2 linked regions of the Bdellovibrio bacteriovorus HD100 genome follow. The protein of the gene in region 1 interacts with the protein of each later gene in a pairwise test. Links are inferred from orthologs where the notes say so. Each region holds a gene or a part of one and is shown on either strand. Other genes may lie near its edges. The genes, in order: eno and rpe.

Region 1 (7,815 bases):
CCGCAATGTTCTGACGCGTCTGCTGGATTTCAAATGTGATTCTATCAAAATCACGGTGCAGACCCCACAGGCGGAAGGCATTTCCATTCACAACGATGGAAACTGAAAAGATCAGCAAACAAACCAGCGCCACTTTTGTGGGACTGTTCAGAAATCGACGTAAACCTACCGCAAACTGAGTGTAAGACATGAATCCATTCTAGCTATATACCCAGACGAAGGCTACAGGACCGAAGCCTAGGTCCAGCCTTGCCTTTATAGTTAATATCGATAGTTCTCATATTTATTATCGATTCGATTTATACCTTCATTTCGCCGATCTTAGTGAAAGCAAGAGAGGTGTTATGAGAACGTGGGCAGACTATCTTAAGACGGCACAAACCGAAGACCCGGTTTTTGAGGCCGTTCGCCAAAATGACTACAGCCAGGTAATGACTTATCTGAAGAATCTGGGAAATCCCGACTTGAAAAACCACAAGGGCCACTCCCTGCTGATGCTGGCCGCCTATAATGGCCACCTTTCCCTGGTAAGTCTGCTGATCTCCTGTCGCGCCGACGTCAATTCGCGCGACAACAGTGGCAATACCATCCTTATGGGCGTGGCTTTTAAGGGCCATGACAAAATCGCCCGCCAGCTGCTCCGAGCCGGCGCCGACCTGAATGCCCGCAACCCCAAGGGGCAGACTGCTTTGAGCTTTGCCGAAGCCTTTGGCCGCGACGATCTGGTGCGACTGTTCAATGAGCTTCAATCTGAACCACCCGCCCCAGGATCACGCCTCTGGCGCCGTCTGCAGGCTTTATCCCATTTCTTCATCCCCGCACGAGGTTAATTTATGAAAAAGACACTCACAACATCCGCAGGCATTCCCATTTCTGAAAACCAGCACAGCCTTACTTCCGGCCCGCGCGGCCCGGTGGCTTTGCAGGACTATCACCTGATTGAAAAGCTCGCGCACTTCAACCGCGAGCGCATTCCAGAGCGCGTGGTTCATGCCAAGGGCTCTGGCGCCTATGGCACCTTCACCGTCACTCATGACATCACGCGCTTCACCAAAGCGGCGATCTTTTCAAAGATCGGCAAAAAGACCGAAGCCTTCCTGCGCTTTTCAACTGTCGCAGGAGAAAAAGGTTCCGCAGATACCGAGCGCGACCCGCGCGGCTTTGCCTTAAAGTTCTATACCGAAGAAGGCAACTGGGACATCGTGGGCAACAACACGCCGGTCTTCTTTGAACGAGATCCCTTGAAGTTCCCGGACTTCATCCACTCGCAGAAACGCGATCCGCAAACAGGATATAAAAACCCGGTGCGTATGTGGGATTACTGGTCCAAAGCTCCTGAAGCTTTGCACCAGATCACGATCTTATTCAGTGATCGCGGAATCCCAGATGGCTATCGCTTTATGAATGGCTACGGTAGCCACACGTTCAGCTTTATCAATGATAAAAACGAACGCGTGTGGGTGAAGTTCCACTTCAAATCCATGCAAGGGATCAAAAATCTTCCTGTCGCCAAAGCCGTCGAACTGGCGGGAACTGATCCGGATTATGCCGGTCGCGATCTATTCGAGGCGATTGAAAGAAAGGAATTCCCACGCTGGGCTTTGAAGGTTCAAATTATGACTGAACGTCAGGCCGAACAATTCCGGTTTGATCCGTTTGATCTTACCAAGGTGTGGCCACACAGCGAATTCCCACTGTTGGATGTCGGGATTCTTGAGCTGAACAGAAATCCGGAAAACTATTTTGCTGAAGTCGAACAAGCCGCCTTTTCACCAAGCAACGTCCCACCGGGCGTGGGTTTTTCACCGGATAAGATGCTGCAAGGACGACTGTTCGCCTATCCGGATGCCCAACGCTATCGCCTGGGGGTAAACTATCAGTACCTGCCAGTGAATCGCCCGCACTCGGAAGTAAACAGTTATCACCGCGATGGCAGCATGAGATTCGACGGCAACGGAGGAAGACAGGACAACTATGAACCCAATGGTTTTGGCGGTCCGGTACAGAACGAAAGCTTCAAAGACCCTGCCTTGAATTTGTCAGGCACTCTGGATCGTCATGACTCCCACAAAGACAATGACGACTTCACGCAGGCCGGAAATTTGTATCGAATGCTCAGCGAAGAAGAAAAAGACCGTTTAACATCCAACATCGCAGGCACGATGAAAACCATTTCAGAGGACCTGCAAACCAAAAACATAGAACACTTCAAGAGATGCGATCCGGATTATGGCGGCCGCATCGCCGCCAAATTGGGATTAGACTAACGAAAGGGCTCGTTGCACAACTTGCGCAACGGGCCTTTTAGCCATAAACGACATCGGATTGGTCAAGACGAGAACGAATCAGAACAAACTCGGCCACCTCACTGGATTGATTAGAAATAAAATGTGGCAACCCACTTTGAGCCTTAAAGCAAGCACTGTCACCGACCAGCAAGATCAGCTCTTCGGAACCTTCCTTGGCAACGACACTGCCTTTGGTAACGAAAACCACTTCATCCGTGCCGTTATGAAAGTGAGGCGCCGATGAAGACTTCCCAGGCTCCAATATCTCATGAGAAATAAAAAGCCCCTGAGCCCCCAAAGCACCTGAGATCACCGCCGACAAGGAAAACTCCTCACCCGTCTTCGACGACGTCAACTGACGAAAACTTCGATCGGCTAATCTATTTATTTCCATCTAAGTATCCTCAATAAAAAACTTACGAACACTCTCTCCCAAAACGCAAAAAAGCCCGCCAAAGGCGAGCTTTTGAGCCAGTCCCCCAAAGCCACCCCAAAACCAAGGTCGCTCAAAAGGGCTCGAATGCAAGGCGGAGGGTTCTCTCCGAAACGGAGGCGTGCTCCAAGCACGTCGGAGAGAAGGAGAGAGCCCGACAAGAATAGCAGGAAGCTATTCTTGCGCGTCAGCCCGAAGGGCAAGGGCAGGATGCCCGCAGCACAACGAAGTCAGTCGGACCCTTTTCAGCGGCCGCCTATCGGAAGGCGGCTTTGTCCCAGTATAGGCCCATACCGCCCAAGTCTTCTTCGATTCTCAGAAGCTGGTTGTACTTCGCGGTTCTTTCACCACGGCACAAGCTGCCTGTTTTGATCTGATGGCAGTTCAGGCCTACAGCCAGATCTGCAATCGTCACATCTTCCGTCTCACCAGAGCGGTGGGACATGATTGTGCGGAATTTGTTACGTTGAGCCAGGTTCACGGCTTCGTAAGTTTCAGTCAAAGTACCGATTTGGTTTACTTTCACCAACAAAGCGTTACCCGCTTTTTTCTCAAGACCCATGCGCAGACGTTTTGGATTGGTCACAAACAAATCATCACCAATCAACTGCATAGTGGAGCCCATTTGAGCTGTGGACTGAACCCAGGAATCCCAGTCGTCTTCCGCGAAGCCGTCTTCAATGGAAACAAGAGGATATTTCTCTGCCCAGGATTTGTAGATGCCAAGAAGTTCGGTCGGGCTGATGTGACCACCCTGCCATTCGTATTTGCCTTCTTTGAACATTTCAGTTGCAGCCACGTCCAACGCCAGGAACACGTTCTGACCTGGATCATAACCAGCATCCACAATCGCATTCATCAGCAAATCAAGAGCTTCCTGATTGGAACCCAATTTCGGCGCGAAGCCACCTTCGTCACCTACTGCTGTGGAAAGACCTTTTTTCGCCAGGATCTTTTTCAGAGTGTGGAAGATCTCAGTACCTGCACGCAGGGACTCAGCGTATGAGTTGTTCACAGTTGGAACGATCATGAATTCCTGAATATCCAAACCGTTGTTCGCGTGCGCGCCACCGTTCAGAACGTTCATCAATGGAACCGGCAAGCGAGAAGCCTGAGAGCCACCAACGTAACGGTAAAGCGGCAAACGGCAGTCTTTAGCTGCCGCTTTGGCAACTGCCAAAGAAACACCCAGGATCGCATTTGCGCCCAAGTTGGATTTATTTTCAGTGCCGTCGATGTCGCGCAGGATTTTATCGATGTAAACCTGTTCAGTTGCCTGAAGGCCCACGATTTCCGGAGCGATTTTTTCACGAACATTGTCGACAGCTTTGTAAACGCCTTTACCCAGGAAACGGTTTTTGTCGCCATCGCGAAGCTCGCAAGCTTCGTGAGCACCTGTGGAGGCACCAGATGGAACTGCTGCGCGGCCCATATTGCCGTCAGCTGTTGTAACTTCAACCTCTACAGTCGGGTTTCCACGGCTGTCCAGGATTTCACGAGAGATGACACTGATGATTTCAGACATGTTGATTTCCTTCTTTGTCGGCGTTTTTATTCATCGTTTTCTTAACCAGATCCATGCTTTCAAAGACCGTGCGCGGGTACTGGGTTTTTACGAACTCCCAGTCAACGCGTCTCATGGCTTCTTTCACCGCCGGGGTCATTTTCCCCTGGGCTGCAAGCATGGTGATCAGCTGCTGGGCGCGCACCATGTAGTCGTGCAGGCGCGCCAGATTCTGACTCAAAACATAGCCCGGAGTTTCGCTGTCGAAATTCAGGTGGGACAAAGAGCCTTCATGAGGCAGCAGCGAAGACGCTGCATTCTCTGGCACTTCCGCCTGAACGCCGGTGGCGGACTTCAGATTCTGTTTTTCAATTGTACGGATTCTTTCTTCAAGGTCACCGACATATTTTTGCAGATCTTCACGTTCACGCTGGGTGCGCTGAAGATCATCGATCAGACTTTGGAACAAAGCCGGGCTGACCTGATGGCCGACCGATTCGCTGAAGATCGAACTTTGCTGAGTCGACCAGTTCAGCTGAATGGTGATGCCTTCCCAGTTACAGACCGCCGCCGGCTGACCAACGTAAACCGGCAGGGACTCGAACGCCGCCTTCAGGTAAGTCGTCACCAGCGGGTATTGCTCTGCCGGCAAAGGCAGATCAAACGAGATGCTGGCTTCATCACGGCGAAGATTTTCAATCGGTGGTTTTGGAGAGATAAAGTAAGAAAGGAACTGCTCTGGTTGGTTGAAGATTTCCTGAGGGTGCGGCATCATGCGCAGAACGCTGTCCAGCACTCCCCACGCACGCAACTCCGGCCCTTCATGTCCCGCACGCTGCAGAATGTTTTCTTCTCGCTTCAGCGGAAGGCGCAGTACGGTTTCCAGGAAGTTTTCCATTTCAGGCGCAGTCATCCAATAAGACGAGTCTTTGAGCAATTCCATCGGAAGATGGATCTGCTCATACAGCGGGCTGAGGTCTTCGCCTTGCTGCTCCAGAACGGTTAAAACTGCGTTTGAAATCTTACAACTAAAGTGCACGAAGAAGGTCTTAGCCTAGTTTTTCCACTCTTTAAACACAAAAAAACGAACGATATTTCACTCTGTGCAGAGCAACTGCGTTATGGGATTAACGCGGCGTAGGTGTAAAAAGTCACCAGGCACCTTTTAGGCGACTTTTGCGAACTTGGATTTTGGGAAGGGCAGGTTGTTGTCGATGATTTCTTCCATGAACGACGGCACGTTGCCTGTGGGCTGGAGTTTTCCTTCCAGGGTTCCGTCGGGACGGCGTGTTAGGCGGGACATTTCAAAGATCGGGATCACGTTGTATGAACCATCCGCACTGAATCCGCGCACTTCGCTGATTGCTGCGATACGGCGAGATCCGTCCGAAAAACGTGAGACCTGGATAATAATTTCAATCGCCGAAGACACCTGAGAGCGCAAAGCCTTCTCACTGATCTTCGCATCACCACCTTGAGCCAGGGCTTCCAACCGCACAATCGCATCTTCTGGCGTGTTGGCGTGGACCGTTCCCATACATCCTTTGTGACCGGTATTCATGGCGTTCAGCAGTTCCATCGCTTCACTGGAACGAACCTCCCCCACGATGATTCGGTCGGGACGCAAACGCAGGGCGGACTTTAAAAGATCCTTGATCGTGACTTCACCCTTACCCATGGCATCGGCCTGGCGGGTTTCAAACATCACCACGTGCTCGTAATCAACCTGCAGCTCGGAGGAGTCTTCAATCACCATCACTCGCTGACCTTTCGGAATGCGCGTGCATAAAAGTGAAAGCAATGTCGTTTTACCGGAACCCGTACCACCGCTGACGATGATGTTTTTTCCCAGGAACATGCAGATGTCCAGGAAACGTGCTCCATCCTCGGTGATCGCACCAAATTTGATATAGTCGGCAAAAGTGATTTTGTTGTTCGTGAATTTACGAATGGAAAGAGTCGTGCCCTTGCGGGACATCGGCGGGATCACCGCCGCAATACGGGAACCATCCGGAAGACGCGCATCCAGACGAGGCGATTCATCATCGATACGTCGACCCACACTTTGCGCGATGCTGTTCACCGCGGCACGCAGATCATCTTCGGACGGGAAAGACTCGGAAACTCTTTCGAGCTTACCCTTTCTTTCCACGAAGATTTCCTTATGGCCATTGATAAGAATTTCGGACACACCCTTGTCGTCCAGGTATTTCGCAACAGGACCGAGATTCTGCTGAATGGTCTGTTTGAAAACGTTCGACTGGTCAGACATGGGTGCCTTTCCTCGGATAAAAAATTACTTGGACGCCGGCATGCGATCAGGCGCTGCCGCATCGGAATAAATAATGAACTTCCCCTGCACGGCCGTTTCCGGACACTGGTAAGAGAATATTCCGTCCGTTTTTGGTGTCACATGGAAAGTCTTCTGTTCGCCAAACACCGTGTTGTGATGCTCAGAGAAAGCATCCAGCACGAAGCTGACGTTTTTTTCCTTGTTGTTCACGTTCACCACGTGAATGCGATAGTTGCCGCCCTTTTTCAGGCGCACCTGCGCAGGAACGAAGCCTTTTTCCGTATTCATGATCACGATGTCCTGAGTCGGCTCAACCGAATCAAACACCTTGCTAAGAATGTTGACGGACTGATCCTCCTGCACGCTGGCCGGCAGGCGGTCTTCATTTTTAACCTTGTTGAATTCTACCTGACGACGGGAGAAGTCCACTTCCCACGCATTCGCGACAGAAGACAGCAACAACAGGCAAAGAACCTTAGTGCAACTCTGTGCGATCCTGGAACTCACAAAACTCACGGGCCACCTCCATAGCGATATAATTCACGGATCTTGGATCCATCATGTGGAGCTTCTGAACCAGAAGATCTTTGTCGCCACGGCAGCCGTTGATTGTCTGGAAAGCGTCACTCAGGATCTGTGGGTTTGCCATCATCTCACGTGTGACTTCGGACCAATCAAGTTTCAATACAGGATCGATCGCCCCTACTGTGTAGAGCGCATCGAACACTAATTGCAAATCGCCTTGCAGAAACATCGAATCCTCCTAATTGCTCAAGGGCATCCAGCCCACATGGTGTTTCTATCGGTAGGAGTTCATTAGAACTTGAGTCAATTTGAGGCGATTTTTGAAGACTTGAGGAGATCTATCGTTTGACGCTGGCCCAGAGTCGAAACAGACTTGGGCCCGGTCCGGTCGAGGGAAATTACTGTTCAGAGGCGGCAGATTCTGCCGGTTTTTCAGACGGAGTTTCGTTTTTATGGGCCAGGATACTGCCGGCGATCTCGGAAGGAGATGTCGTGTCCTTCATCATGCGCAGCTTTCTTTCGCTGATGGCGTCCTTCGTGACTTCAATTTTTGCGTCACGAATACGTTCGGCAATCTTTCTTTCAAAACCGTCATTTTTCGCATGGGGCTTGATTTCCGCCAGCAAATTCTCGAGGAAAATGACGTAGGTCACTTGCACGACAGGTTTAAAAGCACGAGGATTCTTCAGGGCATTGATCGCTTCGTCAGTAAGTTGACTGATCGTTTTTTCCCAGGACTCCAATTCATCCAGATTTGAACGCAAAGGAGACA
Region 2 (2,878 bases), 1.9 Mb from region 1 along the record:
GTGTGAAGTGTGAGCAAGGTCCGCGTCTGTTTTCTAGGAACCCCTGAATTTGCCGTGACCTCTTTGAAAGCTCTGTTGTCTGATGAGCACTTTGAGGTCGTGGGTGTTGTCACCCAGCCTGACCGTCCTGCCGGTCGTAAACTCCAACTGACTCCAAGTCCTGTAAAAGCTTTGGCTCAAGCCCACAACCTGAAGGTTCTGGCGCCGGAGTCCTTGAAAGCCAATCCACTGATGCTTCAGGAAATCAAAACCTGGGGTGCTGAGGTGGCGGTGGTTGTGGCCTTCGGTCAGATTCTGACCCAGGAATTTTTGGATTCCTTCCGCTTTGGTTGCGTGAATGTGCACGGATCTGTTTTGCCACGCTGGCGTGGGGCGGCTCCGATCCAAAGAGCCATCGAAGCCGGTGACGTCGAAAGCGGCGTGACCCTGCAGAAGATGGTCAAAAAATTGGATGCCGGTGACATCATCGGCATTCGTCGTGTGAAAATCACCCCGGACATGAACGCATTGCAGTTGCACGATGTGCTGGCCCAGTTGGGTGCAGAACTTCTGCAAGTGGAACTGATGGACTATGTTCGTGGCAATCTGGCGCCGACACCTCAGGATGAATCCAAGGTGACGCTGGCGAAAAAAATCGAAAAGATGGAATCCCAGATCGACTGGAGCACGTCTGCCAAAGCGATCGACGGAAAGATCCGCGGCTTTGTCTATGGCCCGGGCACTTACACGTTCTTGCAGGGGAAAAAGCTGAAACTGCACAGAGCCACGGTCACTCGTGACGGCGGCTCTATCGGCAGTGCCAAGCCCGGCACGATCACCGCTGTTCATGAAGATCATATTTCTGTTGCGACCGGTGACGGTGTTTTGCAACTGTTTGAAGTTCAGCCTGAAAGCCGCAACCGCATGGCGATTGCTGATTTCCTGAAAGGTCATGCTTTGAAAGTGGGGGATCAACTTGGCGTCTAAGATGGTGGCTCCTTCCATTTTGTCGGCGGACTTTGCCAATCTTGAAAAAGAGATCAAGGCGGTCGCACAGGCGGGCGCTGACTGGATTCACGTCGATGTGATGGACGGGCGCTTTGTGCCGAATATCACTATTGGCATCCCGGTGGTGAAGGCGCTGAAAAAAGTGTCGCCGCTTCCGTTGGATGTGCATCTGATGATCGAAGAACCAGAGCGCTATGTGGAAGAATTCGTGAAAGCGGGCAGTGACTATCTGACCATTCACGTGGAGTCCACCAAAGACGCCGCAGGCACTTTGAAACGCATTCGTGAATTGGGCGCCAAACCCGGAATCACATTGCGCCCACGCACGGCGGTGGAAGAGGTTCTGCCTCTGTTGCCTTTGTGTGACTTGGTGCTGGTGATGACGGTGGAGCCGGGCTTCGGTGGGCAGTCCTTCATGAATGATCAGGTGGCGAAAATCACTCGTCTGCGTCAGGAAATTTCCTCGGAGAATTTGTCCTGCCTGATTGAAGTCGATGGCGGAATCAATGCGGAAACCGCGAAGATTTGCCACGAGGCGGATGTGTTCGTTGCCGGCAGTTATGTCTTTGGCAAAGAGTACGGATCGGCGATTGCCAGTCTTAAAGGGTCGTAAAACGGACGACCCTCTTCCAGATAAATAGCCCCCAGCCCCTGTTCTTGCGCCAGCATCACGCTGTGCACGCGGCGACTGACAATCGGGGTGAGCATTTCCAGTGCCTTTTCAACGGCGACAAATTTGAAATCTTTTATTTCATACATGGGCAGGCGGATGTTTTGCGCCTGATATTCGGTCAGATTTTTGGCGGAAAAAAGCAACTGCATGTATTCACCTTTGACGTCGCGGTTGCTGACATAGTCCACCGCCAGCAGCGAGCCTGCCTGGATATTCAATCCCAGTTCTTCTTTGAGCTCCCGTTGCAGAGCTTCGCTGGGGGACTCTTCGGCTTCGACAGTGCCACCAGGTAAAATCCAGGCCGGATTATAGGTGGGTTGTACGATCAAAAGCTCACCTTTATAGAAAAGAAGTACGCCCACCCCGATGCGTTTTTTTGGCAAAGAGGCGTAGTATTCGCGGTCATCTTTGTAACTTCGTAACATAAGCGCTCCAAGGTCGTGTGTATCTGGACTGGGCTTTCGGTAGGGTGGGACTTGAGTCGTTGACCCTGCGAAAGAGTCTCTTCAAAATTCTAAAGGATGCCTAAATTTTTTGGGTTACAAAAGGAGAAGACTTTATGAAAAAGCTCTTGGTCACGTTGGCGATTGTTATGGGTTTCGGGAGCGTATCTCACGCAGACATTCTGCTAGAGCCGTATCTTGGTTACGAAATGGGTAAAACCACAGATCCAGATGGGAAAATTAATGGAACTCAGTTGGGTTTGCGCCTGGCTTACAGATCCCCAGTGATGTTCTGGGCGGGTCTTGATGGGACTTTGGGTATCAGTGGAACATCTGAGTTGGATTCCGGACCTGATGAGTCTGCGAAAAGAACTACCGTATACGGTGTTGTCGGTCTTGATTTCCCGATCCTGGTTCGCGCATGGTTGGGTTACGGTTTCATGAACGACATCGATCTTGAGGACAGCGGTAAAATGAAAGGTAAAAGCACAAAGCTGGGCGTAGGCTTCACGGGTCTGCCATTCCTGTCTTTGAACGTGGAATACCTGAAAGAAACATTCGACGAAGTTGACGGTATCGACATCGACGCTAAAAACGAATCCGTTGTTGTTTCCGTATCCCTGCCTCTGGAGTTCTAAAAACCAATCAAATTCCAATCCAAAAGCCACTCCGTTGGAGTGGCTTTTTTCGTTTAAAAGGTGCCTGGTGATTTTTTACACCTACGCCGCGTCAAAAAGGGCTGAAAATGCTGCGCTGTAGACGTAAAAAGTCACCA

The links.
Region 2: the proteins of eno (region 1) and rpe interact in binary tests that used the Escherichia coli proteins (3 or more experiments, as listed by UniProt). The link is inferred for Bdellovibrio bacteriovorus HD100 from one-to-one orthologs.

The regions. Positions count from the first base shown.
Region 1 is NC_005363.1:742,175-749,989, reverse strand. The notes cover bases 2,113-5,111. They hold eno (phosphopyruvate hydratase), read right to left. Parts: upstream 4,247-5,111; coding sequence 2,978-4,246; downstream 2,113-2,977. Other genes in these bases: BD_RS03625 (hypothetical protein), read right to left, coding at 4,239-5,111; BD_RS03635 (cupin domain-containing protein), read right to left, coding at 2,305-2,601; BD_RS03640 (catalase), read left to right, coding at 2,113-2,267. Outside these bases: BD_RS03650 (septum formation initiator family protein), read right to left, coding at 1-190; BD_RS03645 (ankyrin repeat domain-containing protein), read left to right, coding at 345-830; more of BD_RS03640, read left to right, coding at 834-2,112; more of BD_RS03625, read right to left, coding at 5,112-5,264; BD_RS03620 (CpaF family protein), read right to left, coding at 5,391-6,497; BD_RS03615 (cupredoxin domain-containing protein), read right to left, coding at 6,522-7,034; BD_RS03610 (cytochrome P450), read right to left, coding at 6,994-7,272; BD_RS03605 (hypothetical protein), read right to left, coding at 7,442-7,815. UniProt on the Escherichia coli protein: Catalyzes the reversible conversion of 2-phosphoglycerate (2-PG) into phosphoenolpyruvate (PEP). It is essential for the degradation of carbohydrates via glycolysis.
Region 2 is NC_005363.1:2,674,896-2,677,773, reverse strand. Bases 1-2,783 are described here. They hold rpe (ribulose-phosphate 3-epimerase), read left to right. Parts: upstream 1-967; coding sequence 968-1,600; downstream 1,601-2,783. Other genes in these bases: BD_RS12590 (outer membrane beta-barrel protein), read left to right, coding at 2,220-2,741; BD_RS12595 (NUDIX domain-containing protein), read right to left, coding at 1,546-2,085; fmt (methionyl-tRNA formyltransferase), read left to right, coding at 10-966; def (peptide deformylase), read left to right, coding at 1-13. UniProt on the Escherichia coli protein: Catalyzes the reversible epimerization of D-ribulose 5-phosphate to D-xylulose 5-phosphate.